DNA from 2 places in the Shewanella sp. BJSY2023SW007 genome. Region 2 is predicted to be linked to the other one. Evidence: riboswitches for the same ligand, from Rfam matches in the RefSeq annotation. Region 2 holds a riboswitch; the other holds the start of a gene.
The links. Region 2 has a riboswitch for thiamine pyrophosphate ahead of thiC (phosphomethylpyrimidine synthase ThiC). Riboswitches for the same ligand answer to the same signal wherever they lie in the genome.
Positions count from the first base shown of each region.

Region 1: another riboswitch for thiamine pyrophosphate. It lies ahead of ACMHXE_RS01105 (TonB-dependent receptor); the one in region 2 lies ahead of thiC (phosphomethylpyrimidine synthase ThiC).

Region 1 is NZ_JBKORL010000004.1:35,995-52,137, forward strand. It holds gene cctA (tetraheme c-type cytochrome CctA) at 126-473, shown strand; gene ACMHXE_RS01070 (cytochrome b/b6 domain-containing protein) at 571-1,311, opposite strand; gene ACMHXE_RS01075 (response regulator transcription factor) at 1,536-2,126, shown strand; gene ACMHXE_RS01080 (M61 family metallopeptidase) at 2,123-3,877, opposite strand; gene hinT (purine nucleoside phosphoramidase) at 4,117-4,473, shown strand; gene ACMHXE_RS01090 (PaaI family thioesterase) at 4,470-4,970, shown strand; gene ACMHXE_RS01095 (PaaI family thioesterase) at 4,967-5,419, shown strand; gene ACMHXE_RS01100 (YcfL family protein) at 5,438-5,827, shown strand; TPP riboswitch at 5,975-6,084, shown strand; gene ACMHXE_RS01105 (TonB-dependent receptor) at 6,140-8,296, shown strand; gene ACMHXE_RS01110 (YkoF family thiamine/hydroxymethylpyrimidine-binding protein) at 8,360-8,620, shown strand; gene pnuC (nicotinamide riboside transporter PnuC) at 8,624-9,274, shown strand; gene ACMHXE_RS01120 (phosphotransferase) at 9,271-10,377, shown strand; gene ACMHXE_RS01125 (DUF6279 family lipoprotein) at 10,430-11,269, shown strand; gene ACMHXE_RS01130 (DoxX family protein) at 11,488-12,099, shown strand; gene ACMHXE_RS01135 (NAD(P)H nitroreductase) at 12,200-12,748, shown strand; gene ACMHXE_RS01140 (MBL fold metallo-hydrolase) at 12,816-13,553, opposite strand; gene ACMHXE_RS01145 (chemotaxis protein) at 13,566-14,174, opposite strand; gene ACMHXE_RS01150 (2OG-Fe(II) oxygenase) at 14,514-15,137, shown strand; gene ACMHXE_RS01155 (LysR family transcriptional regulator) at 15,219-16,106, opposite strand.
Region 2 is NZ_JBKORL010000050.1:34,648-50,790, reverse strand. It holds gene thiE (thiamine phosphate synthase) at 1-25, opposite strand, end outside; gene thiC (phosphomethylpyrimidine synthase ThiC) at 27-2,105, opposite strand; TPP riboswitch at 2,334-2,433, opposite strand; gene ACMHXE_RS08245 (hypothetical protein) at 2,598-3,464, opposite strand; gene ACMHXE_RS08240 (hypothetical protein) at 3,555-3,836, shown strand; gene trhA (PAQR family membrane homeostasis protein TrhA) at 4,070-4,750, shown strand; gene ACMHXE_RS08230 (tRNA-uridine aminocarboxypropyltransferase) at 4,825-5,421, opposite strand; gene ACMHXE_RS08225 (error-prone DNA polymerase) at 5,452-8,670, opposite strand; gene ACMHXE_RS08220 (Y-family DNA polymerase) at 8,670-10,379, opposite strand; gene ACMHXE_RS08215 (ImuA family protein) at 10,381-11,493, opposite strand; gene ACMHXE_RS08210 (ATP-binding protein) at 11,646-13,073, shown strand; gene def (peptide deformylase) at 13,070-13,564, opposite strand; gene ACMHXE_RS08200 (MGMT family protein) at 13,741-14,103, shown strand; gene ACMHXE_RS08195 (DUF3108 domain-containing protein) at 14,123-14,851, shown strand; gene ACMHXE_RS08190 (class II glutamine amidotransferase) at 14,795-15,595, opposite strand; gene fadE (acyl-CoA dehydrogenase FadE) at 15,848-16,143, shown strand, end outside.

The sequences.
Region 1 (16,143 bases), on a different contig from region 2:
TTAGTTTGCCAATTGGCAAAAGCTTGGCTAAGTTAATCCAAGTCGTGCTATTTACTGATAGTGAGACAAAGGTCATACCTGACATAAGAACCTTTGCTCGACTGTCATCATCGGAGGATATTATTGTGAGCAAGAAACTCTTGAGTGTGTTGTTCGGTGCCGGTTTGGCCGCACTGGCCATGTCACCATCTGCTTTTGCAGAAGATCAGAAGCTGTCAGATTTCCACGCGGATATGGGTGGCTGTGAAAGCTGTCATGCCGATGGTTCACCTTCAGCTGACGGCGCCTATGAATTTGAACAGTGTCAGAGCTGTCACGGTTCGCTGGCAGAAATGGACGCGGTACACAAGCCACACGATGGTGCTTTGATGTGTGCTGACTGCCATGCTCCCCACGACATGAATGTAGGTCAGAAGCCTACCTGCGATAGCTGCCACGATGATGGCCGTACTTCGGAAAGCACTCTGAAGTAAGCGCATATCGCACGAATGACAACGCCGGCTTGATGCCGGCGTTATTGTTTCTGGCTTGCGCTTATCTCGAGCCCTGTATGGTGAGCCAAGATCTCTGTCAGTCTTTATCTACCGGCGTTGTTGGCAGATATTTATTGCCTGAAAACATAGCAGAAATAATACCGGGCTGACGCTTACGCTCGGCGTGGATCACTGCAACTATGTGCAGCAATATCAAGAGAAGCAACAGATATACGCTGTAGACATGTACTTTCCCTGCCAAGCCCTTGGCGCCCTTAATCGCTGCAGCCTTGTCTGGATTAACGCCTGTGTCATCATAGGGTTTGAGGCTGGCAGGCTCAACACCATCGGCGGCGATATATTCCTGAACCATGCCGCCCAGCGGTGGATAGAAGATGTCAGTACCGGCTCGCACCAAACCTGTCACCATAATCAGGGTCAGCAGACCAAACAGAGCGATGACCGCCAGTTTGCCCGCCGGATTATGGCCGAGATATTGTGGGTTTTCGCCTTTCTTGAGTGCTGCACGATAGCCTGCCAATTCCCCTTTTTTGGGGAGTAGTTTACCAAGACGGGCTTTGATAGGGCCGAATAATCCCCACAGTAATCTGAATGCCAGGTTGATGGCAAAGGCATAACCTATCCAGACGTGCAGTGTCTTCAGGCCGATTTTGGCGTCGAGACCACTGATCCCGAAGTCAGATTTGAACATCATTACCCCGCCGATGGTCATCATCAGCAGCACCAAAAGCAGGTTTATCCAATGAAAAAGGCGAGTAGGAAGATCCCAGGCCTTATAGCGAGACAGGCGCACTTCGCCCGCAGTATTTGTTTGCATATTTGATCCCCCAGATCTGTTTTACCCCTTTATGTTAACGTCTGTAGCGGCGCTTGTTCAGTTAACTCTTATTCATTTTGAGTTTTTGGTAGAGATCTGTGCTTCCATTTCAAGCAGTTGTCTATTTTGATACGCATGTTCCGGCTATGTAGGTTTCGAGTTTTTAGCTGAGGGCAGCCTAGGTTCAATGTGATGCATTGGCAGGGGGGGCCAGATCTGCTCTGTTGACCGAGCTGATGGATAGCCGTTGGCCGCAGGAGTTTCTGGTGCGCTTGTCCTGTTTCTCCCCCGAGCGATGGCACGCTGATGCCTTGAGAGCCGATGTCGACATGCTGCTGGATTTGGCTACAGTGGAGTCGGCCTTGGGCTATAAAATCCTTAAACAGGCCGCCAAGAGCCGCAGTTGCAAAGTGGTGTTACTGCATTATCCCAAAAGGGTGGAGTATGAATGCCTGTTGTTGCCGTCTGTGGTCAAGGCGGTTTTCTATCCCGAGGCGAGCTTGGCACAGCTAGGCCGTGGCCTGGATATTGTGCAGAAGGGTGGCTGCGATATTCCTTTTGAGTTGCAATCTCGGCTGGCCAAGGGCGAGCTCAGTGGCGATGTGCTGACTTTCAGGGAGCGGGAGATGCTGCAGGCGCTACTGGCCGGGCTCAGTAATCAACAGATTGCCACTTCCCTGTATGTCAGTGAGAGTACGGTTAAGACCCATCTTTATCGGATGTTTGGCAAACTGAATGTAAACAATCGAGCCCAGGTGACGGCCTGGGCCCAGCGTCACTTGATGGCCGATGTGGCCGAGAGTCAAGGCTCTTAACCCAGCCAGGCCTTGGCTTTGGCTGGATCGGTGAGTTTGAGTGACACAGTATCTATTGCCGCCGGGTTGATAGGCAGTTGGCCTGTCATCAGTTCATCACGGCGGAAGAAGTGCAGCTCCAGACTATCGCCGGGCTCATATTGCTGCAGTTCATTTTCAAACAGAGCGCCGACCTGCAAACCATTGGCGGCAATCAACAGGTCTTGAGGCGCGAGCCCGGCGCTGTGAGCCGCGCTGCCGTTGGTCACACTCACAATCCTTAACCCCAGGGCTTCAGCCTTGTAGCGGGCTCCAAAGCCGATTTTTTGCCCTTCAACATCCCCACCGCCCTGATCCTGAGCGCCTTGGGCACTGCGAAGCTGCATCTCGATTCCGAATTGCGCCAGCAGGGGCGCCAGTGGCAACTCTTGGGTATTATCCAGAAAGGCAAATTCTGCGCTGGCATCCCGGCCAAGCAGCTCCTCATAAAGGCGGCGATGAGAGTCATCTTCAGTGCCTATCCCCTGGCTGCCAAAGGCCTGCCACAGCTTTTGCATCAGGTTATCCAGTGTGTATTTTCCCTGGGTTTCCAGTCTCAGAGTCAAGTCCAGATACAGGGCAAACAAAGCTCCCTTGGTGTAATAGCTGACGATGGCGTTGGCGGCGTTTTCATCCTGTTTGTAGAACTTGGTCCAGGCATTGAAGCTCGAATCTGTCAGGCTCTGCAACTGCCTGCCCGGCATGCGATACACCCGGGTCATGGTCTGGGATAACATCTCCAGATATTGCTCATTGGAAATCCTGTTGGCTCTGAGTGTCATCAGGTCATCATAGTAGGAAGTGATACCTTCATAAGCCCACAGCTGACGTGTGTAGCTCTCAGCCTCCAGCGCATAGGGAATAAAGCTGGCAGGCTTAATGCGTTTGACGTTCCAGCTGTGGAAGTATTCGTGACTGCAGAGCGACAGATAAGTGCGGTAATCCTTGTTGACCGGCATCTCCATACTCAGCGGCAGATCCTTGCGGGAGCAGTGCAGGGCGGTGGAGGCTCTGTGTTCCAGTCCTCCAAAGCCATTGCCCAATACCTGGGTCATAAACAGGTAGCGCTCAAACGGCGCTTCACCGAAGAGGCGGATCTGGCTTTCGCAAATAGCCTTGAGATCGTCAAGCAGCCTGGGCATGTGGCAGCGGTGACGTCCGGTCAGTATCACATCATGGCGCACGCCACAGGCTTCAAAGCTGCCGTGGGTAAAGGTGCCCATCTCCACTGGATGGTCGATAAGCTCATCATAGTTGGCGGCGCTGAAACGGCCGAACTGCCATTCTTCACCTTCGGTTCGACTCAGGGTTGTTGCCAGCTGCCAGTTGGCTTCCTCTTTGGGAGGCTGAATTTCCAGCTCCAGCGGCTCAAGCTCTTTGCCGGCCACCGCCAAAAAGACGCTGCTGCCGTTGAAAAAGCCGTGGGTCTGATCCAGGTGGGCGCTGCGCACCGACATATCCCAGGCATAAACCGAGTAGCGCAGATGCAGCGACTCGGCATTGGAATCTATCTGCCAGCGCTGTTTGTCGAGCTGAGTAATGCTGAGCGGACGCTCCTGCTCATCAAAGGCTTTAAGATCTATGATATTGCGACAAAAATCGCGAACCATGTAGCTGCCCGGGATCCAGGATGGCAACCAAAGTTCTTGTCTTGGGGCTGGTGCCTGAATGGTGATTTTGACCTCGAACAGGTGAGCGTGGGGATCTATGGGGCAAATCTGATAACTGATCATCTGATATCCGTGTGAATCGTTGGCGAGTGCCGGGAGCCAAATTGGGTGCTATCCGGCTGAGCATGGCGACAATGCTGCCAAAAAAGCCAGGCTGCGGCAATTACTTGCCGAGTTTTAAATGGCTTGGGGTTCAAATCGCCGTGGCCGATTACATCTCCGGGCCGAATGGTATTATACTGCCAAGAACACAGAGGTTTGGCCCTTGGGCCGAGCCTGAACCGACACACCGGAGTGGCAAAATGGCCGAAGAAACCATATTCAGCAAAATTATCCGCCGTGAAATTCCCACGGACATACTGTATCAGGACGAACTGGTAACCGCCTTTCGGGACATCAATCCCAAGGCGCCCACCCACGTGCTGATAGTGCCCAATCATCTGATCCCCACGGTCAATGACGCCAAGGCCTCTGACGAGCAGGCCATAGGCCGTATGGTGACTGTGGCCGCCAAGCTGGCCACCGAGGCCGGGATCGCCGAGGACGGTTATCGTTTAATCATCAACTGTAATGAACATGGCGGCCAGGAAGTGTTCCACATCCACATGCATCTGCTTGGCGGTAAAGCCTTGGGGCCTATGGTGAGTTCAGCGTCATGAAAGTCAATCCGGAGTTTTTCCCGCTGACGACTCTGGCTACCCGTTTCGTCAACCAGTTGGCCCAGTGCCGCCGCCTCGGGCTCAAGGTGCATGAGGCCAGTGAGCACCATGTACTGATAGAATTGCCTTACAGCACCGAGCTGGTGGGTTACCCTGAAACCGGGGTTATTCATGGTGGGGTTATCACTACTTTGATGGATACTGCCAGTGGCTGCGCCGTGGTTTGTGCCATCAAGGACAAATATGGTTCGCTGGAGATCTCGCCGACTTTGGATCTGCGGGTGGACTATATGAAGCCCGCCGAGCCCCACAAGCCGGTGTATGGTTTTGCCGAGTGTTATAAGTTGTCATCCAGCGTAGCGTTCACCCGGGCCATTGCCTATCAGGACAGTATAGACGACCCCATCGCCCATGCGGTTGGTTCCTTTATGCGGATAAGCCCTGAAATGATAGGGGACACTTTCCGCAAGGCACTGATGGGTGAGGAGACGAAATGACAGATCCCAAGGCATCCCTGGATGTAAAAAGCATAGTTGCAAAAGTGACAGAAACCAATGATTTCAGTCACTTGCTTGAGCATGTGCCCTACGCCCGCTTTATTGGCATGTTGGTTGAAAGGTTTGGCGATGAACTGGTGTTTCGTCTGCCGGCCAAAGATGACAACATAGGTAACCCGGTTCTGCCGGCCATTCACGGCGGGGTGATAGCCGGGTTTATGGAGATGTCGGCCATCATCCAGCTTATGGTGTTTATGCAAACCAGTAAGGTGCCCAAGGTAGTTGATTTTTCCATCGACTATTTACGTGCCGGTTATCATAAGGACAGCTTCGCCGAGTGCCGAATTACCCGTCAGGGACGGCGAGTGGCCAATGTCAATATCGACTGCTGGCAAACCAACCGCAAGCAGTTGATTGCAACCGCCCGGGCACACTTTTTGATTGATTGAGAATTAAGGGATTGGCAGATGAAAAAAGTCTTGGTAATAGCAGCAACCCTGCTGGCTCTGGCAGGCTGCGCCAACCATACGGCCGGGGTGTATGCCAGCTCGACTGGTGAAAGCCGTATCGACAATAGCAGCTTTGCCCGCTCTGTAAGTGTCGGTGATCTTATGGCCAGAGGCGAGGGCGGCTTGCTCAGAGGCACAGCCACAATCAGCAGCAAAGTCGCTACCGATATGCGCATTCAATACAAATTCACCTGGTATGATGCCAGCGGCTATACCCTGGATGATGAAGGTGTGTCCTGGAAGTCGGTCAAGCTGCATGGTAAACAGCAGTTGCAGGTGAGCGCCGTGGCGCCGAATCCGACCGCCAGCCGTTTTGAGATCTATGTGCGCGAGGCCTTTTCAAACTAAAAGTTGCAACCTCGGCACCACTGCCGCCCGAGTCATTATTCCCGTTGAATGCTCAACGAATGGGAGTATTGGAGTGGGCGGTTTTTTTATGCCCTCAGGTACAATTTGGCAACCTGGCTCACTTTTGTTGGTAACTCGTGTATACTGGCCCGCGCCAAGGGGTGTTTACCGCATTGCGGTTGACTGAGATGTCGTATGACGAACCCTTAGAACCTGATCCGGCTAGTACCGGCGTAGGAATGGGCCACAATTCGTGCACTTTCAACTCGCTTTCTTATTGCCGGATCTCAAACAGTGAATATTTGAGGTCCTATGTCCAAGTTTACCGTACCTACTCTGCTTGCCAGCACCATTCAGATGTTGCTGTGGGCACCCGTTCATGCCGCCGATAATCCCGGCGTTGAAAATCAAGATGAGCAACAAGCCATGGAAGTGATAGTCGTCAGCGGCGACTTTCGTGGTCTGACGCTGGAAAAGATGCCCTCCAGCGTGACTGTTATCGACGAGCAGCGCATTGAAGATCAAGGCGCCGAGCATTTCGAAGACATGTTGGGTAACGTAGCCAACTTCAACTGGTCAGGTGCCAGCTCCCGGCCAAGATACTTCCAGATCCGCGGTGTAGGTGAGCAGGAGCAATACCAGGGAGCGCCCAACTCCTCTGTGGGCTTTATTATCGACGATATCGATCTCTCCGGGCTGGGCAGCGTTTCCAGCCTGTACGACCTGCAGCAGTTTGAAGTGCTGCGCGGCCCCCAGGGCACCCGCTATGGCGCCAATGCCCTGGCCGGTCTTATCTATCTCAAGAGCAATGACCCCACAGACGTGTTCGAGCACGGCGCCGAAGTCTCGCTCGGTAATGATAATCTGCAAACCTTTAGCGGCTTCAGCTCCGGCCCAGTGACTGATTCCGGCAAGCTGCTCTATCGTGTGGCGCTGCAGCAACACAAGCAGAACGGTTATCGCGACAACCTGTATCTGGGCCGTGACGATACCAATGAGCGTGATGAATTCAGCGGCCGTATCAAGCTGCGCTGGTACGCCACCGACAAATTGCAGGCGGATTTCACTCTACTGCATGCCGATTTTGACAATGGTTATGATGCCTGGACTTTGGACAATAACGGCTTCGATACCATTACCGATGCGCCGGGCGTCGACAAGCAGCGCACCACGGGATCCAGTCTCAAGCTGAGCTATACCGGCTTTGAGGCTTTTGAGCTGGTGTCCCTGTCAAGCTATGCCGCAACAGATCATCACCACGGTTACGACGGTGACTGGGCCAACCCGGATTACTGGGCCGGGAAAGAGTGCGGCGGCGCACCCTGTGAGTACGATTACACCTGGGATAAACGCGGCGAGCGCCGTACTCTGTCACAGGAGTTCAGATTCAGCTCTAACGAGGCCGGGCGGATTTTCGGCGGCAGCACAGACTGGCTGGCCGGGCTCTATTTTATGGATCTCGATGAGGACAATGATCTCTACTCTGAATACAACAGCTGGCCGGATGAAGTGCTGACTTCCCGCTACAGCGCCAGTAACTATGCGGTGTTTGCCCAGTTGGACTCAGATCTGGGGGCGGGCTACAGCCTGTCTATCGGTGCTCGTATTGAGCGACGTGAGAGTGACTACAGCGACAGCAATGGTGATGCCTTTAGCCCATCGGAAAACATGTGGGGTGGCCATATCGCCCTGTCCAAGGCGCTGGCTGAACACCATGAAGCCTATGTTCGGATAGCCAGGGGCTACAAGGCTGGTGGTTTCAATATGACGCTGCCCCAGGAGCTGGCCGACAAGAAAGAGTTCGATACCGAAATCCTCTACAACTATGAACTGGGGCTGAAATCCAGCTGGGCCGATGGCTTGTTGGATACTCGTCTGGCACTGTTCTTTATGGACAGGGAAGATCAGCAGGTAGCGGCCTCGCTGCAGGATCCTGTCGATCCCCAGCGCTTTATTCTGTTCACCGAAAACGCCGGCAGCTCCAATAACTATGGCGCCGAGCTGGAAGCCAACTGGTATCCCACAGATTCACTGCAGTTCTACACCAGCCTTGGGTATCTGCAGACAGAATACGGTGATTACCTGTATCAGGATAAATATGGCAACCCTGTGGATCTCAGTGGCCGGGAACTGGCCCACTCGCCGAGATGGACCTATAGTCTCGGCATGACCTGGCGCAATGACATGGGCTGGTTTGCCAACCTCAACAGCAGTGGCAAGAGTGCGTTCTACTACTCAGACAGCAATGATTCCCGATCTGAAGACTATCAGGTGGTCAACGCCAAGCTGGGATATGAGACCGAAAAGTGGTCGGTTTACCTCTGGGGCCGCAACCTGTTCGATGAAAAATACGGCGTGCGCGGTTTCTACTTCGGCAATGAGCCGGATCAGGACTGGGCCGAGAAGCAATATATCCGCTACGGGGACCCACGCCAGATTGGTGTGACCTTCAACGTCAAATTTATCTGATGGCATAAGCCGTTGTCGGCCGGGGCGTGTAGCAGTGCCCCGGTTCATTACAGGAGATGTAAAATGAAGTTAACTGCCGAAATCAGCATGTATCCGCTCCACGATGAGTATCTGGAGCCTATTCAATGGTTTATCAAGCGCCTGGACACTTATGCCAACATAGAGAGAACCACCAATGCCATGGCGACACAGGTGTGCGGTGATTATGCCGAGGTGATGGCCATGCTGGCCGCCGAGATGCAGGCGGCACACGAGAAATTTGGCAAGGCGGTGTTTGTCTGTAAATTTATCGGCGGTGAGCTGAACTTGGGCCACAGGGAATAACCCATGAGTGAATTCTGGCACTGGCTCGCAGAGGCCGGCTCTCAGGCCCAGGGAATGGGCGCTTGGGAAGCGGTAGCCGTGGTATTGGCCTTGGCCTATCTGCTGCTGGCCATGAAAGCCAATATCTGGTGTTGGGCGGCAGCCTTTGCCAGCACTGCCATCTACACTGTGCTGTTCTGGAAAGTCGCGCTGCTGATGGAGTCAGTGCTCAACGTCTATTACATGGCGATGGCGCTGTACGGATACTGGCTCTGGCGCCGGGGTGGGGAAAACCATCAAGGAGTGGCTGTGACCTCCTGGCCCTGGCAGCGGCACCTGGTGCTGATTTTGTTGACTGGGTTGGTGTCTCTGTTTGTCGGTCATATGATGGCGACTTTCACTCAGGCAGCCTTTCCCTACCTGGATGCGGCAACCAGCTGTTTTGCTGTGATGACGACTTTTCTGGTGGCGCGCAAAGTGCTGGAAAACTGGCTCTATTGGGTGGTTATCGATCTGGTGTCCATCTATCTCTATTTAAGCAAGGGCTTGATGTTGACCTCACTCTTGTTTGTGCTCTACGTGGGGATGGCGGTAGCCGGATACTTTATCTGGCGCGCCAGAGCTAAGGAGTCCCGCGGTCGCGACTCCTCACAGCTTGAAAGCGGCGCGGCATGAAAGGCAAACCGCTGACAGCACTTGAAGCCAGTCTGGGTGAAGGTTTGAGCTGTGAGCTCAATGCCGCTCTTGAACGGCTACAGTTGTGGCCGCTTGAAGGGGCCAAGCCGCTCACTCTTGGGCTAAGCAACCAAAACTGGCTCTTGCAGGCCGGTAGCGAGTCAATGGTGCTGAGAGTCAACTCCCCGGGCTCAGACCGTATCTGCGACAGAAACAACGAACTGGCATGTTGGCGGGTTGCCGAGAAGGCGAACCTGGCACCAGGGCTGATTTGGGTCAGCGCTGACAAGGGGTTATATCTGAGCCGCTTTATTGAACAAGCGCCGCAAGCCAACTGGCAGCAGTTACTCGCATCCAAAGGCGCGGCCGAGATCGCAAGCGCGGCTCAAAAAGCCTATGCAAACTCAAAGAACCTCTCTGGCCTGCCTGAGCACAAACATGAGCCTAGACATGATTCTAAACATGAGCCTAGACACGAGTCTAAACATGAAGGTGGCTCAGGCGCTGTATTGGGAGCCAAGCAAGGCAAATCACCTCAGGCCTTACTGCTGGAGTTGCTGCTGGGGCTGAGGGGCTTGCCGGCCCCCAAGCTCGAAATCAGTGTTGCCGAGCAGTGGCGCATCTATCTGGAGCGGCTCGATGATATGGCTCTGAGCCGGGGGCAGCCTTCAAGCTGGCAACAGCGGCTCATGCAACTTCACTCGGCCCAAGGGTTATTCGAGCAGTGCAGCACTCGGCTGGAGGCCTGTCTGCTGAGGCCTCAGTATTGTCACAGGGATCTCAATCCTCATAACCTGTTGCTGGCCGAGGATGGACTCAAGTGCGTCGATTTTGAATATGCCTGCGCTTCCCACCCGCTGTTTGAGTTGGCCGGGGTGCTGTCATCCCATCAACTGAGCGCCGAGGGGCAACAGTGGCTCATCTATCACTATCTTGAGCAGCATCCGCATTTAACCGGCGATGCTCACCTGGCCGTGGCTGCAGCCGTCGATGTCTACTGGCTGTTTGCCTGCTGCTGGGCCTTGCAGATGGCCTGGGACAATCAGCAGCAGTCTTATCTCGACTGGTTTGATGACTTCTGGCATCTTGTAAAGCATCAATGAGTCAGGCAGGGAAGCTGTCGCCTGGCCTTAGCCAACTTAAAGTATTTAATGGATGAAACGCATTGTTATTGCCCTGGCGCTGCTTATTGCGCTCAGTGCCTGCTCCACCAAGGTCAGCTATTATTTCCTCGATTGGGCCATAGAGTGGCAGCTGGAAGATTATGTCACTCTCGACCGGCAACAGGAGCAGGCGTTTGACGCCATTCTCGACCCTTTTCTCGCCTGGCATCGCAGCCAGGAGTTACCCAGATACAGTGCCCAGTTAAAAACGCTGCAAACCGAGCTTGCCGATGGCACTTTAACGCCACAGAGTTGGCGCCATCATGTGGATATGGCAAGAGATCACTGGTTTCGGCTGTTTGCCCAGGTGTTTGACGATCTTTTGCCCCTTATCGCTTCTTTGAGTGACAAGCAGGTCGCCCAGGTGATAGCCAAACTGGAGGCCGATGAGCAGGAGCTGGTGGATGAATACAAGGACAAAAACCAGGAACAACTGATTGAAGATGCGGATGAACGGCTGGAGGAGCTGTTTGCCGATTGGCTGGGGCGTTTGAGTGAGCAGCAAAAGGCCCTGATCCATGAACACAATAGCCGCCGACTGGCGACCCTGGATATGTGGCTCGAGTATCGTCACGAGTGGCTCCGGCAGTTCAAACAAGCCTTGCTGCAACGCAGTGATTCTGACTTGTTGGCGCAGCGCTTGCGGCTGCTGATGACATCGCCCGATGAGCTCAAGTCAGATGTGCACAAGCAGAAATTGGCGCAGAACACGGAAAACTTCGGCATGCTGTTGTTGCAACTGCACCAGAGCCTGAGTGAGCGCCAGCAAAAACACTTCAAGCGTAAGCTGGGCAACTTGATTGACGATCTGGATGAACTGAGTCAGGCATAGCCCTGAGCTTATGGGGTCGTAAAGCGGGTCTTTGGTCTGTAGAAGGGGCATTGGGCCATTTGCCCGGAAAAACATGCCTTGCATCCAGGCCCTTAAGCGGACGCAGAGCAGGCATGGGGCTTGTTGGCACCTTTCTAAAGTAAAGACTGAAATAAAATCGCTTATTGCCGGGTCAACTGCAGCATGACAGGAATACTCCCCCGAATAAGGAGGTTTTCATGCAAGCCATCATTCAAACCTATGCGGCATTTTTCAAATCACTGCGACACTTCGATGGCCTGGCACCGTTGGCATTGCGGCTCTATCTGGCGCCGGTGCTGGTGCAGGCCGGTTACAATAAACTCAGCCACTTCAGCGACACAGCGGCTTGGTTCGGTAATCCGGATTGGGGGCTGGGCTTGCCCATGCCTGAAGTGATGGTGGCGCTGGCGGCCGGGACCGAATTTTTTGGTGGCTTGTTGCTTCTGCTCGGGTTGGCCACACGGCTGGTGGCTATCCCCATGAGTATTACCATGTTGGTGGCGGCCTTCAGTGTGCACTGGTCCAATGGCTGGCTGGCGATTGCCGATCCCTCATCCTGGCTCGCAAACGACAGGGTGATGGCTTCGGTTGAGAAGCTTGAGCGGGCCAAGGGGATACTGCAGGAGCACGGCAATTACGACTGGCTTACCAGTTCGGGTAACCTGGTGATCCTCAACAACGGCATTGAGTTTGCGATCACCTATTTCATTATGCTGTTGGTATTGCTGTTTATGGGCGGCGGTCGTTACACCAGTGTGGACTATTTTATTGGCCGTAAATGGCTGCCCAAAACCGTTAATCTCGGCTGATTGTTGCTTAAAACAACTCGTCCCGGCTTATTGCCTCTGGCGATCCGGGGCGGATTTGGTATCCTGTGAAGTCATTGATATCTCAGCTGAGGATCGCGCATTGGACGCACTTACTCTTCTTCTTACCCGACAATCATGTCCACGACTGCAGGCTCCGGCGCCGAATGAAGCGCAACTGAAAATTATCCTGGATGCCGCGGCCAGAGTACCGGATCACGGTGGCCTGGCGCCCTGGGAGTTTATTATTGCTACCGGTGAAGGGCTCAATCGCCTGGCAGATATTTTTGTTGCAGCCGCCACAGCAGATGGTGCCGACGAGGGCTTTATCAACAAGGCTGCCGGTTTGCCGCTCAGAGCGCCTATGGTAATCACTGTGGTTGCCAAGACCAAAGATCATCCCAAGGTGCCTGAGCTGGAGCAGCAATTGGCAGCCGGCTGCGCCGTGATGGCGATGCAGCAGGCCGCATTTGCCCTGGGGCTTGGCGGAATATGGCGCACTGGCGCCTTTGCCTTTGACTCTACGGTCAACACGGCACTGGGGCTCGATGGTAACGATCAGATAGTGGGCTTTCTCTATCTGGGCACCCCTGTGGTTGAAGCGCCGCTCAAAGCCACCAAAGAGGGCAGCGCCTTTGCCCGCTATCTCTGATAGCTGCCGGACACTCAATGGCGGAAAGCTTGCCATGGGCTAAGCTCATGGCATCAAGCTATTGTACTCAGTTGCCTACCGCAACCCCCACCTCCAGGCGCTCGAACCAGTCGAGAAACTCAGGTATCTGTTCGCCCCTGAATATCCGCCCGTGCTGCGGACATAAATAGTCCAGCTCCAGCTCTCTTATTCTGGCTATCCAGTCCTGCTTGGCGCGGTTGGAGGGCATCCATCTTTGATGGAAAAAGCGCATCTTCTCGGTGTGACGGCCAAAGTCATCGACAAACAGCCCGGCATCCGCGTCTTCCAGTGCCGCACCTATATCGCCCGACATCAGCACTTTGCCGATAGGGTCGTAGACATGAAAATTGCCAGAAGCGTGCAGATAATGCGCCGGGATAAACTGCACCTCTACGCCATCGAGCGTCAGCTTGTCGCCTTGATCTTTAATGGCCTGGTATTGAATATGCTCCATTCCGAAATGGCGGATGAAACCTTCCCAAATCCAGGGCGCGTGCAGCTGGGCCCGCTCCAGAGTCTGATCCCACAACCCCAGGGAGGAGATGATATCGGGATCCTGATGGGAGGCGAATAGATGGGTGAGCTGCTCTATGGGGATGTGACAAACCACATTGGCCAGCATGGGGGCAAATAGCTCTATGCCCCCCGGGTCCATCAGCAGAGCCTGCTCGGCAGTGACCAACATATATTGATTGGTGTCTATGATGCCGTCGGGTTTGTCCGGATCCCGGCCAAAATAGATCCATTTGTGGCTATGGGTTTCCAACAAGAGTTGGCTCTTCATCCCTGTACTCCCTTATTGTTCAAGTAATTGAATCGCCTTATCTACCTGAGTGCGGATCGCCCCGGCAGCAGCATCGACCCGGTTGGCAACATGGTTGAAAGTGGCCTGGTCGGCGGGCTTTATCCGGCAGGCTTCGATGCGGCACAGCGAGGCCAGCACTTTAGCGGTTTTCAGCTGCTGGCAGAGCTCTTCCAGTTGCAATTCAATATCCAGGCTCAGGCGTTTGCACTGCTGCTCAAGGGCCGTAAAGTGTTGGCTGTTCTTCTCCAGCGCCGGCGTGATACTGTCGCCATAACGGGCTTTGCGGGCTTTCTCCCTGGCGCAGGCAAATTGCAGCATCGCCTTGCGGACTCGGGTCTGCTCGCTGGTCAGGCGGCTGATGGTCTGTGCCAGATGATTGATTCTTGCGGCTGAGTGGGTGGTGAAATGCGCCAGTTCGTCGATAGAGTGGGTCAGCGCCTTAAAGCCCAGCGCCATGCTGCCGGCACGAATCGATGCCGCCTGGGCATTGCTGGCGATGATATTAATCTCTTTGCAGTGGCCCTGAGTCTTTTCCAGTTCGGCGGCAATGATGGCGGCACGAACATAGAACTGACGCGTTGGTTGACGTTCTGATCCCATAATTCACTGTTTTACAGTCATAATCCTGTTTGAGAGTATAGAAGATAATTAACTTGCCAACAGGCGCGAGCTGATTTTTCCCATCAATGGAGTCAAGCTACAACTCAAGCGCTTGAATTTGCACTCTGTTTAGCTTGAATAGCCTCTTTGAGAATAGATGTTTAGTGTTGTAACTATATGAATTGAAAGTTTTATTTTGATTGTCAGCCCAAATCGAATGCTCTAGTATCCGCTGCTATCAGAATCGGCCCCTGCTTTATTCAAGTGGGGGCTTTTTAGGTTGTGGCTTTGTCAATAAATAGGCAACAACAGCCGCTGCATTTCAGAGAGGATACCCATTTGGTTTCGCTGTTAAACGATGAACTATTGGACAGGATTGCCGATGCACTTACGGACAAGGGATACATAGTGCTTGAGGATGTGCTGCCGGAGACATTGAGTAACGCATTGCTGGATAAGGTTAACCACTCGCCGGTAGAGAGCTTTCGCTGGGCTGAAATCGGCCGTGGTAATGAGCGCGTGCGCGAACAGGAGATACGTTCAGACAGGATCCGCTGGTTGAATGAACAACAACAGCCGGATGCCGACTATTTGGAATACATGGCCTGCTTGCGTCATGGGCTTAACCGGCGCCTGTTTATGGGGCTATTCGATTATGAAAGCCATTACGCCTTTTACCGCCCTGGTACTTTTTACCGTAAACACCTGGACGCGCTGCGGGGTAGTCGCAACCGGATCTTGACCACGGTCTTCTTCCTGAATCCCGACTGGCAACAGGGTGATGGTGGCGAGCTGATGCTCTATGAAGAAAACGATGTTCTGCTTGAGCAGATCCCGCCGAGAATGGGCACTCTGGTGATCTTCCTGAGCGAGCGTTTCCCCCATGAAGTACTGCCAACCCATAAAGATCGTGCCAGCATAGCCGGTTGGTTCCGGGTTGCCGGTAGTTATGAACTGCCATAAATAACACTACTGGCATGTTGCCTCTGGGCGGTATTTTTGAGCACAAGCTTAGTTCAGGGGCAGCAGGCTTATGCAGTAGCTTCAGCTAACACTCGGTGAGCGCAGAATCTCTTCATCTACCCAATGGAGCAGTTTCTTGATGGCTTTGGATAGCACCTGGTTCTGGCGCACTATGTAACCCAGGCTGGCGGAAGGGAAGCTGGGTAGTGGCGTCATGCAGGACTGCAGGTTGAGTTTGGGATGCAGGGCGAAGTCCGGCACTATAGCGATACCGAAACCGGCTTCGGCCCAATCTATTTGGGCATCCACGCTGCCCACTTCCATGATGCGGTATTCCGACAGTTTGAGCTCAGGTAGTGCCGGGTCAATCAGATCCCGGGTGCGGGTGTCGTGTCCCAGTAGTATTAAGGTCGGTGCTTCCTGCGGGCTGGAGACTTTTCCTCTTTGCCAGGCCTTGAGATCATTGCCCAAGGCGTACCATTTCACTTGTTTTAGCTCGGTAAAATGCAGCGGTTGACTCTCTTTTTGTGCCATCACAAAGCCAAGATCGGCCTTGGCGCTTTTTACCAGGTCTGCCGCTTGCGAGGAGGTGGTGTTCAGCAGTGTCAGGTCAATGCCGGGGAATTCGGTTTTGAACGACTGAAAAGGGCCTATCAGCAGCCATCTGGAAATGATATCGCTGGCGGCTATGGTCATGGTGCCCTGGCACAGATCATTGATGGCGTTGAGATCGGCCTGGCAGCTTTGCAGCTCCATCAGGGTGTTGTGTGCACTCCTTAACAAGCGCTCACCGGCTTGGGTCAGCCGAAATGGATTACGCTCAATCAGCTTTACCCGGGTGGTTTGCTCCAACTGCTTGATATGCAAGCTGACATTGGGTTGAGTCATATGCAGCTCATTGGCTGCCTTGCCGAAGTGTTCCAGGCGGGCCAGGGTGACAAAGGTTTTAAGCCAGTGGAGTTCGAGCATAACAGCCTCTTTGCCGAGTTTTTTAAGCGGTACTTTT
Region 2 (16,143 bases):
CTATCGGCCTTTTATCAGCCGCCATTTCAGGCTTCCTCTTCATAGCGTGTAGCCTCTGGCTCGGGATTGGACTTGGGATTGGACAAGGACTTTTCGGCTGCTGTAGCCGGATGATACAGGGCGCTGCCAGCGGCCTTGAACTGCGCCGACATCCGCGCCATCCCCGCCTCGGCATCCAGGACTTCCAGCGGCTGTGCCGTCAGTTCTTCAGCCTGCACAGGCTCGGTTTGGCGCTCTGCCGAGTCTGCCCCTGACGAATCCCCCGAAGCCACCTGAAACGCAGCCAGAGACGCAGCATAGTCGCGTACATCCTGGGTGATTTTCATCGAGCAGAACTTGGGTCCGCACATGGAGCAAAAATGCGCCACCTTGGCAGACTCCTGAGGCAGAGATTCATCGTGGAACGCCCGGGCGGTATCGGGATCCAACCCCAGGTTGTATTGATCTTCCCAGCGAAACTCGAATCTGGCCTTGGACAACGCATTGTCGCGCAGCTGGGCACCTGGATGTCCCTTGGCGACATCGGCGGCATGCGCCGCAATTTTGTATGCAATAAGCCCTTGTTTAACGTCTTCCTTGTTAGGTAAACCCAGATGCTCCTTGGGGGTCACATAACAGAGCATGGCGCAGCCGTACCAGGCAATCATCGCCGCGCCTATGCCAGAGGTGAAATGATCATAGCCGGGCGCAATATCCGTGGTCTGGGGCCCCAAGGTGTAGAAAGGCGCCTCATCACAGTACTCAAGCTGCTTGTCCATATTCTCCTTGATCAGCTGCATAGGAATATGGCCCGGCCCTTCGATTATGGTCTGCACATCGTATTCCCAGGCGATTTTCACCAGCTCACCCAAGGTTTCCAGCTCGGCAAACTGAGCCTCGTCGTTGGCATCGGCAATCGAGCCGGGGCGCATGCCGTCACCGAGCGACAGAGAAACATCATAGGCGGCGCAAAGCTCACAGATGTCGCGGAAATGGCTGTAGAGGAAGTTTTCCTTATGATGGCTCAGGCACCACTTGGCCATAATGGAGCCGCCACGGGACACCATGCCGGTCACCCGATTGGCCGTCATGGGCACATAGCGCAGCAAGACCCCGGCATGAATGGTGAAGTAATCCACCCCTTGTTCGGCCTGCTCTATCAGGGTGTCGCGAAACACTTCCCAGCTGAGATCTTCGGCAATGCCGTTGACCTTTTCCAGCGCCTGATAGATGGGCACGGTACCTATGGGCACAGGCGAGTTGCGCACTATCCATTCGCGGGTTTCGTGGATATAACGGCCGGTAGACAGATCCATTACCGTATCGGCGCCCCAACGGGTGGCCCACACCAGTTTTTCCACCTCTTCCTCGATAGAAGAGGTCACTGCCGAATTACCGATATTGGCGTTGACCTTCACCAAAAAGTTGCGGCCGATAATCATAGGCTCGGCTTCAGGATGGTTGATGTTGGCGGGAATGATGGCGCGGCCACGGGCCACTTCGCTGCGGACAAACTCAGGGGTTATCGGCGTGGCAACTATAGCGCCAAAGGCTTCTCCTTTGGCCTTGCGGGCCAGTTGCGGATCTTTGGCAAGCGCTTCGTTGGCCCGGGCCATATTTTCACGAATGGCGATATATTCCATTTCAGGAGTGATAATGCCGGCGCGGGCGTAATGTAATTGGGTCACCCGCTTACCCGGCTTGGCCCGGCGCGGTTTGGGCAAAGCGTCGAATCTCAGATGATCCAGCCCTTCATCCGCCAGCCGCTGCTGGGTAAAACTGGAGCTGACCGAAGTCAGCTCTTGCGTATCATCACGCTCTAGGATCCAGCCCTGGCGCAATTTATCCAGGCCCTGGCGCACATTGATAGCCGCGTTGGGATCTGAATAAGGGCCGGCACAATCATAAACACACACAGCGGGATTGGGTTCAAATTGCTCGCTGCCATCTTGGGTTGGTATTCGGGTGTCTGTCTGCCTGATTTGGCGCATGGCTACCTGAATATCGGCCCGGGAGCCCTGAACGAACAGCTTCTGTGAATTGGGATGCTGTAAAGGTTTAAGGTTATCGATAAAGGCCTGGGCGGCCTCACGGGTTTGACGACGATTGGATTGACGATTTGACATAAGCAAGCTCACTCTTTTGGAAAATGAAATTGCTTGTCAGGAGAGTTGAATAATAAGCGGCGCGAGCTGACTGGTTAAACTCCTTGATTTGGAGTCCTCCTCCGGCGGTGTTGGCGGACTGACCTCGTGGTTTCAGGTCAGTTCAATGTCCGCTTGAGAAGCCAGATATCGCCTCGGCTCTTTAAAGCCTTTGGCATAGATTTTTGCTCGCAGTGGCTGCGGTAATGCTGCAGCTGAATGCTTGTTTCCTTCGCAGGTGCTAGCCTGATCAGGTTCAACGGATCCCGAATAAACGGTCTCAGCCCAGAGGGCACTCCGACAAGATTGCTGCCGAGTATAAGCACAAGCCGAAGCGGGAAACAAGCCCAACAGCAAAACGAGCCACAGGGTTGAATCCATTAAAATCACAATTTAATCATTTGAATTAAATGGGAATATTTAAAACAATTGGACTGTAAATTTATTTTAAATCAAATAAATTGATTGCAAAACTCACTTGCCAAGCCGCTTTAGACGGCTGGCTACCGCCTCCTTGAGTGCTTTTTCCATCTCTGTCTGACCGCACTTAAATGGAAACCCCAAGTTTTCGGCGTAGGGATTGAGCGGAGTCGGCACCTTGACGACCCGATAGCAGGTATCACCATCCTTGACGATACGGTTGGGGTCGAGCGGCAGATCCAGACTGGCCACTTTGCTGAAATCATCGGCGTCATTGACCCAAAGCACCTCCATCTCCCCATCCATTTCACTGAGGCTCTTACGTCCCGTGGCCTTATCCGCATATTGCTGTGATAACTGTTGCAGCGCCTGCTGTTGCGAGTGTTGCAATACTTTTCGGGCAGACTTTAATGCGTTTGAACTGAAGTCCAGCTGAGCTTGCTCTGCCGGCTGTGGTCTAAAGTCATTTGCTCGCTCTGGCGCAGATACGGCTGCATTTTTCGTTTCTTCAATGACTCTACCAATAGGCTTAACGCTTTGCTCCCGAGTCTTGGGGATCCTTTGCTCTTTCTGGTTTTGAACCCTGCCTTGTGGAGTTTTTTGCTCGGTTTTTTGTGGCTCAGAACGCTTGCTTGAGTCAGCTTTTTTAACCTCTATCGCTTCCTTGGGCTGGGTTATTGCTTCTTCGGCCAAGGCTTCCGGCGCTGGCGTTAACGGTTTTGGGCTGGGCTGACTGAAATACAGATAGGATTGCAGCGCCTTGGGTTTGGCAGGCTCTGTCACCACTCTTTGCCATTCTGCTTGCTGCCAAAACCAGGATAACCCCAGCAATAGTAATAAGTGCGCGGCTCCCGCCGCAGTCCAACTGCTGAAGGCGTTGCCCTTTGCCTCACCATCCCCCTGCTCTGCTTTTTTAGCCATGCCAACTTGCGCCAGGCATTGGGGTTGAAACCCAAGCTGTTGACTAAAAGGCGATTGGGCAAAGAAAGGGGCAATCGAATTTGATTGAGAATGGCTTGGTTGGCAGGAACAGGGATTAATGATTTCAGCCAGACCAAGCTCAAAGGCAGCATCCCTAGACGGAATGCTGATGCTCAAGCTTGCCATTGCCGCCGGGCTTTTGTCTCGGCGGGCAATAAACTTGTCTGGAAGATGAGGCATAAGCCGCTGATTTATCCGTCGCCAAATGTAAACTCAGTGTTAGAGAAAACCCTCGGCAAAAAGTTCATTCCCTTGTTTGAAAAGCAATTTACGCTACAAACTCAAATCGATGGCTTCAAGCAAAACAGGTAATCCCTTTGTCTAATAAGGCTGACGGGATCCTCTGAACAAAATAACTGTAAAAAGCAACTTGGAAGCCGGGCAATGAGTTGTTAAGGTGCAACATTAGACGTTGGTAAAAAATGCAGACGATACGGTTCAAAAAATAAATTTATCTCAGCGAACAGCTGTACATTTTTATCTAGCCAGAGTCCTGTGGTGCTGTTAGACTCACTTTCAATGAGGTCGAACCAGAAGAGTCAATCATGTCCAACAGTAAAGCTTCAGTCACTGCATCTCAATTTAATAGCCAATTTTCAACTGGATATAGTCTAAATGAAGAGATAGCCAATGCCGTCAGCCATGGTTTGGGGGTGATTGCCGGCATTCTGGGCTTGGTGTTGATGTTGCTCAAAGGCTGGCATTCGCTGGACGCCATTCAGTTAACAGGTGTAACTATTTATGGCAGCAGTATTATCCTGCTGTTTCTCTGCTCAACCCTGTATCACAGTATTCCGCACCCAGTGTGGAAAAGACGCCTCAAGATGCTGGATCACTGCGCCATCTATCTGTTGATCGCCGGAACCTATACCCCGCTGATGTTAATTACTTTGGCCGATGCCCAGGAGGAATGGGTGCTGGTGGCCATCTGGTCGTTGGCATTGGGGGGAATAGTGTTCAAGAGCTGCTTTATTCACAGATTCAAGGCGCTGAGCCTGGTGCTGTATCTGGCCATGGGCTGGCTCTGCGTCGCCGTGTTGCCTGAGCTTATCGATAACCTGTCAACAGCCGGGTTCAACTTGCTGTTGGCAGGGGGGCTGAGCTACAGCTTGGGGGTGATCTTCTACGCTACCAAGGCGATCCCTTTCAATCATGCCATCTGGCATCTGTTTGTGTTGGGCGGCGCCGTTTGCCATTTCCTGTGTGTTTATCTGACGGTGATCTAACGCAGGCGAATAGACTTAACTCAGTGCCGCCGTAGAGAGACGGCTTCCGGCTTGCTGTGCCAACTCTAGTGCAGCTAGGCCGGAGCTCTTATTTCAGCCTGCCATTGATTAAACTCACTGAGTAACCGCCTGGCGGCGATACTATAGTCTCCCCCCAAGTTTTGCCAAACAGCCGCAATACATTCCAAGGTACATAACCCGCCCTGGCGCTGATTGCGCCGTAAGCGAAACGCCGAGCCCTGCTCTGCTTGCAGTTCGACTCTGGCAAGCAACTGCAGATAGGGGCTTTGGCGATACATCTTGCCGGCCTCCTGCCAGGTTGCATCGAGTATGACCAGCGAATTTAAATTCTGAGCAACGTCTTGAGGCCAGGTTGCGCCCTGAACCGGGCTTTGGTTTGGGTTTGAACTTGGGCTTTGGTTTTGGCTTAAGTTTGGGCTTTCATTTGCAGCTTGAGCTCGCGAAATGCTTTCTTCGGAAGTATTTTCTTCGGTTTGCGGATAGAGTAAGGCGGTTCGCCCCAAAGACAAGTGCTCCATTAACCAAGCATCCGGGGCTTTACGCGCCCACAGTACCCGCTTACAGAGAGTCGGATAAGCATTAAGCGCCAGGGTGGCTGTGTTACTGGCTCGATTCAGCTCTCTTTCATGGGTCAGCAGGATTATTTTCACAGGCAGTTGCAGCTTAAAATGGGTTATCGGCTAATGGAAATCCCGCGAGTTTACCACCAGCGCGAGCATACTGCCCGAGATATCCTCCAGCCGACCGGCCAGCAGATGCAATACGCCGGACGAAAATTCCACAACCCCGCTCACCTTGAGGATCCTGGCGCTCAAATAAGCCTGTCTCTGGGCCCTGGCCGTATCACTCCATACCACCAGATTAACATTACCGGTTTCATCTTCGAGGGTGATGAAGGTGACTCCACTGGCGGTGCCAGGCCTTTGCCTGCCGACCACCAGCCCGGCCACAGTTACATTCTGGCCATGACGGCACTGCCACAAAGAGGCGGCGCTGTGACACTTGCCGAGTAACCCCTGCTCTCTGAGCAGTGCCAGAGGATGACGCCCCAGGGTCAGCCCGGTACAGGCGTAGTCGGCCAGCAAGGCATCGACTTCAGTGACCTCAGGCAAGGCGGTTTCAGGGCGAAAATCGGCCTCGTCCGGCTGCTCAAACAAGGGCAAACTCTGCTGACGAGCGGCCAACTGCCACCTGATCTGATGGCGATCGCCGCCCAGGGTAGCAAAGGCGTTGGCGCTGGCCAGCGCCTCCTGCTCACGCCTTGGCAGTGCCAGAGCCGCCAACTGCGACAAGTGGGTAAAGCCCTCGCCCCGGCCCGCGACTATCTTGGCGGCGCTGTGCTCGGATAATCCCTTGACCAACCTGAACCCGAGGCGCAGTGCCAAAGAGCCATCGGTTTGTCGCTCCAGCGTACTGTACCACTGGCTGAGGTTGATACAAACCGGCAACACCAAACCACCATGATGGCGAAGATCCTGAATAAGCTGTGACGGGCTGTAAAAACCCATGGGTTGACTGTTGAGCAAGGCGCAGCAAAACGCCACCGGGTAATAGTGTTTGAGAAAGGCCGAAACATAGGCCAGGAGCGCAAAGCTGGCCGAATGAGACTCGGGGAAACCATATTCGCCGAAGCCGCGGATCTGGCTGAATATCTGCCTGGCAAAGGTGTCACTGTAGCCTCGGGCCGTCATCCCCTGAAGCAGCTTGTGTTCAAATTGCTCCAGCTCGCCACTGCGTTTCCAGCTTCCCATGGCGCGGCGCAGCTGATCGGCTTCCCCGCCACTGAAACCGGCGGCGACCATGGCCAATTGGATCACCTGCTCCTGAAAAATGGGCACCCCCATAGTGCGTGACAACACGCCTTCCACCTCGGCCGAAGGAAAAGTGACCGGCTCGATTTTATCACGGCGGCGCAGAAAGGGATGCACCATGTCTCCTTGAATCGGACCCGGGCGCACTATGGCTATCTGTATTACCAGATCGTAATAACAGGCGGGTTTAAGCCTGGGCAGCATGCTGGTCTGGGCTCGCGACTCCACCTGAAACACCCCCATGCTGTCGCCCTGCTGCAACATACGATAGACGGCCGGATCTTCCCAGCGAATATCCGACATGGCAAAGGGACGAATGTGACGGGAGATCAACTCGAAACATTTGCGGATCGCGGTCAGCATTCCCAACGCCAATACATCGACCTTTAACAGCCCCAGACTCTCGAGATCATCCTTGTCCCATTGGATCACAGTGCGCTTGGCCATGGCGGCATTCTCTACCGGCACCAGCTCGGCCAATGGCCCGGCCGAAATCACAAAGCCGCCGACATGTTGCGACAAGTGCCTTGGAAAACCCATCAGGGTCTCCACCAGCGGCAACAACCACTGCCCCAAACCTTGTTGTGGCAACAGCTTGCCTTGTTGCAACTGCTGCTGCCAAGACACTTGCGGATCGCGGCGATCGACAGCGCCTATCAGCTCATCCAGCCGTTGCTCGCTAAGCCCCAGGGCCTTACCAACATCTTTCATGGCACTCTTGAAACGATAACTGATCACACTGGCGGCCAGGGCTGCACGCTCGCGGCCATATTTTTGGTAGATATACTGGATCACCTCTTCGCGGCGTTCATGTTCAAAATCGACATCGATATCCGGCGGCTCATGGCGCTCCTTGGAAATAAAACGCTCAAACAGCATGTTGACCTTGGTGGGATCCACCTCGGTGATCCCGAGGCAATAACAGACCACAGAGTTGGCGGCCGAACCTCGTCCCTGATGCAGTATCCCTTGCCTGGCGGCAAAACAGACCAGATCATAGATAGTCAGGAAAAAGTATTCGTAATTGAGCTCGGCAATCAGCTTGAGCTCGCGCCGATACTGAGTCTGCACTTCAGGTGGAACCGCCTCGCCAAAACGCCTGCGGGCGCCCTTTTCCACCTCTTGCGCCAGATATTCACTGGCACTTAGGCCGCTTGGCACCAACTCGGCCGGGTACTCATACTTGAGTTCATCCAGACTGAAATGACACCGGGACGCCAGCTCACAGCTCCTTGCCAACCAGGCTTGAGGGTGACGCCTGGCCATAGCGGTTATCGGCTTAAGCGCCATTTCGGCATTGCCTGATAACAGCTCGCCGGCCATGGGCACGGCGCAGCCATGGCGGATACAGCTGAGTACATCGTGCAGCCTTTGCCGCTCTGCAAGATGCATCTGCACATTACCGGCGGCGACACAAGGAAGGGAAAAATGACTCGACAGCGCCTCACAGGCCTCGAGATACCAGGCCTCTCCGGGTTGCAGTTGCCGCTCCATCAAGAGATAAAGCGGCAGTGAAAACGCGGCTTTGACCCGTGCCGCCAGGATATTCAACTGTGCCAGACTGCGCTGCTGCAGCTGCGTCAGCCAAGGGGTTTGCTGACTTGGGCTCTGGTTGCCTATTCCCTGGTTTGTAGAGTTCTGATGATCGACATTCTGCTGACCAAGACTCTGGTGCTCAGTGCTTTGCAAGTCGGCTTGCGCCAGCAACTCGCTCACTGATGGCGGCCGCCACAGGCAAAAGCAGCCGCGGTCAATGGTCGCAAAGTCATCCAGGGTTAACCGATACTTGCCCTTTTCGGCCCGGCGCCGCCCTTTAGTTATCAGAGTGCTGATAAGACCATAGCCCCGGCGATTTTTTGCCAGCAGCACCAGGCAGCCTTCCGGCAGGTGGAATTCGGCGCCGACAATCAGCTTGATACTGCTTTGTTTGGCGGCCTCATGCGCCTTGACCACACCCGCCAGAGAACATTCGTCGGTAATGGCTATGGCCTCATAGCCCAGTTTGGCGGCCTGCTGCACCAACTCATCCGGGTGAGAAGCCCCGCGCAAAAAGCTGTAATTGGAAATAGCATGCAATTCGGCGTACATCAGCTGAACCAAGCATGAAGAAAGAGCCCATTAGCGGTGCGAAACAGCCAACACAGACCACCGCTCTCCTTATGATGGGCAAGAAAATAATCCCGGCAGGGAAAAGACCCTGAATGCCAGGGGCTCTGTAACCTTTCCGGTCCCCTAAGCAGCTCCACAGCTTCAGGAGCAATGGCTTGCGGCTCTTGCAGCAGCCAAAGAGGCCGCAATGCCAGCGACGGCTGAACGGGCGGCCTTGCCGGTGGCGGCCAGCAAGTCAGGGAAGCCGCAGTGCTGGCCAGTTCTGGCATGGGATCGGCCGCCAACACCAAAGAGCGCACCTTATGGCTACCTAACCTGGCCTGTAATCTGGCGAGTAATTGATTGGCATCCTGTTGCTGCCCTTCTCTGGACTCGGTCAACTCTCGACTGCCCAGCTGCTGCGACACAAACTGCCTGGATCGCAGCTCAATATCGACGACCGGGCTCGGCAGTTGCAATCCTTCCAGCTGTAAACGGCAGAGCTGAGACAACCCCTGCAGTTGATATTCCCCGAAGGGATAGTTGAGTGTCAGTTGCAGCGCCGGGGGCTCTGGCTCGCGAAACTTCAGCCACAACTCCAACTGTTGCACCGCCAACTGCCTGATCCGCAAATAGGTTGCCAATTCCCCCAGCAGCTTTTGCAATGGAAACAGCAATCCCTGAACCCACTCAACATCATGCAGCAAGGTCAACCTTGCCTGAAACTGTTCGGGTAACTCATATCCCTTGCGGCAACAGGGCAAGCGCCCCTGGATTTGTGCCAGCAGCTGCAGCAAACCTTGACCAAAGCGCCGCCCCAACTCGGCAAGGGGTAAGGCATCAAGCATGGCTAGAGTCGTCAGGCCAAGCGCGCCGAGTCGTTGCCGCTCCTCTTGGGTTAATGGCAGCAAATTCAGTGGTAAATCCGGCGGTAAGCCGTGATGCACCTTGAGGCGCCCGGCTTTTTCAGCTGTGGGTGAGCTCATGAAGGCAGCTGATACCGCGCTGATGCCGACGTGAGTATGCCGCGCCAATATCGCCGCATCCAGCGGTCTGTGTGCCAGCACCAATGAGCATTCCAGACCATAGTCGGCGACTTTGTTGAGATAAGCCTCGACAATGGCACTCAAACTGCCAAACAGTTTAACCATGGATCCCACTTCCAGCAGCAGTGTATCTGTAGGCCAGCGCGCATCGGCCACATATGGGGCAGCTTGTTCAGTAAGCCCGGATAACAACGGCGGCCAGATTCTGGCGCTGAAATCATAGCTCCACTGACACAACCAATCCCGCAACGCCTCGCTGTCCACCTCCTGCAGTGGCCAAAGTTGCAACTCTCCGAGCAGCGACTGAGCGCTGCCGACACTCATCCCCGCTGTAACGCCTTTTGCTTGAGCGGCGGGACAGGCCGAATGTATGACCAGCTTCCGGCTGTCATACAAGGCCATGGGGACTTGGGGATCAAAAGGCTCTGACGCCGCAGCGGTTGGCACTGCTTTTGGTTGATTTTGGGTTTGGAACTGAGTTTGAACGCGTGTTTGAACCTGAGCCGCACCACTGCCTGCCATACTTCCAGTCATAGTGTCGGTCATAGTACCTGTCATAGTACCGGTAATAGTGCCCGCCATATTGCCCAGCATAGCCAGGCGGTAACGCTGATATTGCAGCAATAGCTGTGGAAACCAGACTCCCATCCATACCTGGGTCATCTCAGATAGCCTCTTGACTCTGAGCAGTATGGCTTTGAGTGGCTTGGCTTTGAGTAGTTTGAGAATTGGCCGTTTGCGGATTAGCGCTTGGGGAAAGCCCCGCGGGCTTGTTTGACACTTGCCGTGCCGTCCAGGGATTAGGCGCGCATTCATTGGAGGCAGCAATCCTTGACTGCGCCATCCCCCAAGGACCGTGAAGCACAGTGCCATGAAAACCAGAGTCGTGAAGCACAGTGCCATTAACCTTGTTGCCGGAATGGTTTGAATGATTTGAGCAAGTCGAGTTACTGAAGCTATGATTGGGAGCCGCCTTGCCGCTTCTCAGGGTTACCACGCCCGGCTCGACATGGGGCAGTTCAAGCGCCAGTGCCGGCAAGCCACGCAGATGCAATTCAGGGACGGGCCAACCCCCACGACGCTTTAAAATTTGCAGCTTGGCGGTATTAACGCCCGCCGCGCTGATAGCCAGCTTTAGGGTGACAGGATGATTGCTGTCGGCCTGAGCCATAGGCAACTGGCAAATTCCCAGAGCTTTGCCCTGCTCTGCGGCAAGTTGCAACCTTCTGGCCTCACTCAGTGTCAGCTTGTCCAGCCAAGCCAGCACCAGGGGACAGGCGCCGCTGCTCAGCCCTTGCTCCATGGCCCAGAGCACCTCTTTACGCTGGGTTAATTCCAGCCACAAAATACGCTCGGCGGCAATACCGTGCTGGGCAAAACTCTGTGCCAGCGGCTGCAGTGGCGGCGCTATCAGCATTATCATGGCATCTTTGGACTCATCCCCTCTGGACTGATTTCTTTTGGACTGACTTCTTTCCGAATGATTTATTTCCGAATGAGAGCCACACTGAGCCGGCAGTAAATAACGCATCAAAGGCAGCAACAGGCTGAGTTCCCCGTGCCCAGGAGACTGACTGAAAAGCTCACAAATGCCCTGCCTTGGCCACCCGGCATCACTGAGCTGCGCATCCAATGTTTCAAAACCACTGGGATACCCCAATATTTTGCCCTGACTGCCCGGCCCCAACCAGAGATCCCGACGCTCCAGCAGACCGTTCAAGGCCTGAGATTTGGCTGGATCAGATTTTACAGAGTGAGTTTTGGCTGAAAGAGACATGAAAAACACCGATACTGTATTTTTATACAGTATAACTAACTTTAGCCAACTGACAAGTCGTGCTGGCGCCAAAGCCTTAACCCGAGATAGAATAAATGAGAATGATTATCGAAACATATTCTCGACTTCAGCGAATAATTCAGGAGCTTGCCTTGCTGCCCTTTTCCGGCCTGTTTTCCCAACTCCAATGGCGACTGTTTGGCTATTTTGGTGTGTCATTACTGCTTATCCTGCTGCTCGCCAGTGGTATTGAAGCCATGTTGCTAAACCGCTTGTTACTGCTGCCCCAGCAGACCCAAAGCCAGTTACAGCAACTGGCCGATGAGGCCAACGACTATATCCTCAGGGGCGATCTAGCCGGACTGGCGGATTGGGAGGGGCGTCAGGCATTTGTACTCTATGTACTGGATAGCAAGCAGCAGGCGGTGAGTCAGCGGGAAATGCACCCGCACTTTGTTTACAAACTCAATTTCCTCAGGCAGTTGCAGCAACCTATGGGGGACAGGGTGCAAAAACCTTTGATAGGCCTGCCACTACGCAATAGCCTGGATCCGGACAATCCCCTGCTCTTGGTGGTGCAACTCAACGCTTCTTTACATCCGGCGCAGCAACTGGATAAAAGCCTCTGGCTTATCCGTATCCTGGTAGGACTACTGGTGCTCTTATTGTTCAGTCGTCTGCTGAGCCGCTATCTGATCCAGCCGCTGAGTTTACTGCGCAGCGCCACCCGTCAGCTGGCACAGGGCCAACTCGATACCCGGATTGCCGGCCATTTTTCACTAAAGCAGCCGGAATTTTTCCAGTTGGCGACCGACTTTGACCATATGGCCGAGCAGCTGCAAAAGAGCATTCAGACCCAGCAGCGGTTACTGAGGGATGTCTCCCACGAACTGCGCACTCCCCTTGCCCGGCAGGAGCTGGCCTTACACCTGCTGGAAAATCGCTTGGGGGAGGAACATCAACAACCGCTTGCCAGGCTAAGACGCCAGGGCGAAGAGATGGCGCAATTGATCAACACTATTTTAGACTTCAGCCGCCTGAGCAACGGCTTCATTAAGCTGACGGCAGCGCCTTTTACCCTGACAGAATTACGCCGCTCACTGCTGCAGGATCTGGAGTTTGAGTCTGGCCCCAAGCAAAGCATAGTCTGGGCACAGGCCCCCATTGATGAGCAAACTTTGCATACCGATATGGCCTACTTGAAGCGGGCGCTGGAAAATGTCTGCCGCAATGCCCTCAAATATGCCGGTGAAACCTGCCGGGTGGAAATCCAGGTATCTCAGTTGGGTGACGACAAATTGGGTGATAGCAGACTGCAGCTGAGTGTCAGCGATGATGGACCCGGGATCCCCAAGGAGCAACTGGAAGCCTTGTTCAACCCTTTCACCCGTTTGGATGAAGCGCGTCACAGCTCTCAGGGAGGTTATGGGCTGGGATTGGCGATTGTGCGCCAGTGTATGCAGCTCCTGGGCGGCTCGGCCCAAGCGGTTAACCGGCCTCAGGGCGGTTTGAGCATATTGCTTGAGCTGCCGCTGCAACTGCCAAACTGCAGCGAAGCCCAACTTAAGTCTATCGCTTAGGCGGTATACTTACGCACCTTCTTCAGTGCCATCTCCTGCTTAAGGCGGGAGAGATGCTCGATAAATACCTTGCCGTGCAGATGATCGATTTCATGTTGCAGCACTATGGCCAGGAAATCATCACTGTGGATCGTCTGGGCTTGGCCCTGGCGATCCAGATAGCTGACAGTGACCGACTCGAAGCGTTTTACCTTGGAGCGATAACCGGGAATGGACAAACAGCCCTCTTCACCGATAAATTCGCCGCTGGACTCAGTGATCTGCGGATTGATCAGCACCAGAGGTTGATTGCGCTCTTCTGAGATATCAATGACGACTATCGCGTGTTCACTACCCACCTGGGTCGCGGCCAAGCCGATACCATCGTCTGTGTGATACATGGTTTGCAACAGATCATCGATGAAAGGCTGCACGGCTTCTATTTCGGTAACAGGCTTGGCTTTACGCTTGAGCCTGGGATCGGGAACCGTCAAAATATCCATAATTGCCATAGGGTTATATTCTCAATTTACTCGACTTGGCGTTCAATGGGCGCCATTATGGCGAAAAAGCATCAAAAGGCAAACCTTGGGTGTGCAGCACAGAGCCGCCGAGGCACTTTTGCCAAGTGAGTAACCTCAGCTATGGAATGGTATTATAATTTGCGCCAATAGTATCAGGAGCCAAGATGACCCCGGAAACGAGCGCCCCGCCACTGAGTCCAATGCAGAAGATTTGGCACATAGTTGCATTGATCCCCGAAGGTCGGGTGGCAAGCTATGGCAAAATTGCCGACTATGCTGGCTTGCCTGGACGGGCACGCTATGTTTCCCGGGCACTGAAACAGGCGCCAGACAGCCTGGCGCTGCCCTGGCACAGGGTTATCAACAGTCAGGGGAAAATCTCCTTTGCCAAGGATACCCAGGCATTTCAGCTACAGATGAGCCTGCTGCGCAGCGAAGGCGTACAAGTGAACCAAGGCAGAATTGCCCTGTCTGAATATGAGTGGCGGCCGGACATGGCCACTCTGGTCTTGTCCATGCCGTTTTAACCACAGGAGACTGCCTTTGATCCGTTCACTTCTACTCTTGATACTGTTACTGCCCTTGCCGTTATGGGCGCAGACCAGCCCCCTGGCACCCCATACCGCCGAATATCAGGTCAATTATGGCGAAATCAATCTCGGTGGCGCCCGTTTTATGCTGTTGCCGCCAGAGGGCGACTTCTATCAATACAAGTTGGACAGCGATCTCAGCCTCTTGGTGCTGAGTGATAAACGCCATATCCGCAGTGAATTTACCTATCAGGATGGTCAACTGACGCCGCTGCGCTTCAGCCATCAGCGAACCGGTACAGGCCCCAACTTCAATGAGCAGATAGCCTTTGCCAAAGAGCAGGGCAAAATTTTCAGTCGCTACAAGGATGAAAAGAGCAAATTGGACTATTCAGGCACTCTCTACGATGCCCTGATGGTACAGCTGCAGTTTCGGCTGGATCTCGCCGCCGGCAAGGAGCCACTGGCCTATGAGCTGGTCAAGGACAACGAGATAGATGACTATAGTTTCAAGATAGTCGGCAAGGAGCGGATGACACTGGCAAGTGGCATCTATAACACGGTGAAACTGGAAGTGGTCCGCGACAGCAGCAAGCGGCAGACCTTTATTTGGATGGCGCCGGATCTCGGCTGGCTGCCGGTGCGCCTGACCCACTTTGAGTCAGGCAGCAAGCAGCTCGATATCAAGTTAGCCAAGCTGAGCCTGGGCTCGGAAGTCAATAACCAGCTCGCCAAGACGGAATAATTTCCAATCCCCCGGCGCCAACAGCTGCCAGTTTTCGTTGCCGGTCAGCGGCCGGGTGGCTATGACAGTGACCACATCCTTGGGGGTGGTCTGGGTGTCGAAATCAATTACCACATCCGTGTCTATCAGCTGCGCCCGGCCAAAGGGCGCCCGGCGGGTGATATAGCAGAGGTTATTGCTGCAATAACTCATCAGATAACGGCCATCGCTGAGGATCATATTAAACACCCCAAGCGTACGGATCTCCTCGGCAAGCTGGGCCACATACTCAAACACGGGCAAAATATCGTCCGGCTCGGATTCGCCGAAACGTTCGACCAGACGGCTCATTATCCAGCAAAAGGCCTGTTCACTGTCTGTGTCACCCACGGCCTGAAAGCGGCCGCTTTGAAACTTCTGCTCATAGTCAGACAACTGGCCGTTGTGGGCATAGGTCCAGTAACGCCCCCAAAGCTCGCGGGTAAAGGGGTGGGTATTTTCCAGCGAGACTTCACCGCGATTGGCCTGCCGAATATGGCTGACCACCACTTCACTCTTGATCGGGTATGACTTGATAAGGCTTGCCACATGGGACTGGCTGCTGGGGCTGGCATCCTTGAAGGTGCGGCTGCCCTTACCTTCATAAAAGGTGATCCCCCAACCATCCACATGAGGCCCGGTCACCCCGCCTCGCTCCGCCAGCCCGGTAAAGCTGAAGACAATATCCGTTGGCACATTGGCACTCATCGCCAGCAGCTCACACATCTTGTTTTTCCTGTCACTGAATCTGTTATTTCATTATCTGCGGCATTGTAGCCAAGCCGTGTCGGCAGGGGAATTATTGCTTGCAATAAAAAATTTAAACAATTGTTTGAAAAATGCTTGTATTCGATTTCGCTTAGGTTTAATTTTATTGCGACACAGGTCTGACCACATACTATAATTGTGATCTTGATCGCCCTCAAGCGAGGCGTTCTACACTGAATAAAGTGGTCGTTTTATTAAGGAGAACAAACAGTGACTACCCTACTATGGATCCTGGCATTGCTCTTGGTTTTAGGAGCAGCAGCGTACCTCAGAGTATCCCTGCTGACCGCAACCATAGCCGCCGCAGTGGTCATGGCAGCAGGCAGCCTGCTGGATGTAACTGGACTGATTAGCTGGATAATTTTCCTGGTTATTGCCCTGCCGCTGAACCTGAGTGCCTTCAGGCAGAGTGTGATAACCCGGCCATTACTTAAACTCTATCGCGGCATCATGCCGGAGATGTCTTCTACCGAAAAAGAGGCGATTGAAGCCGGTACTACCTGGTG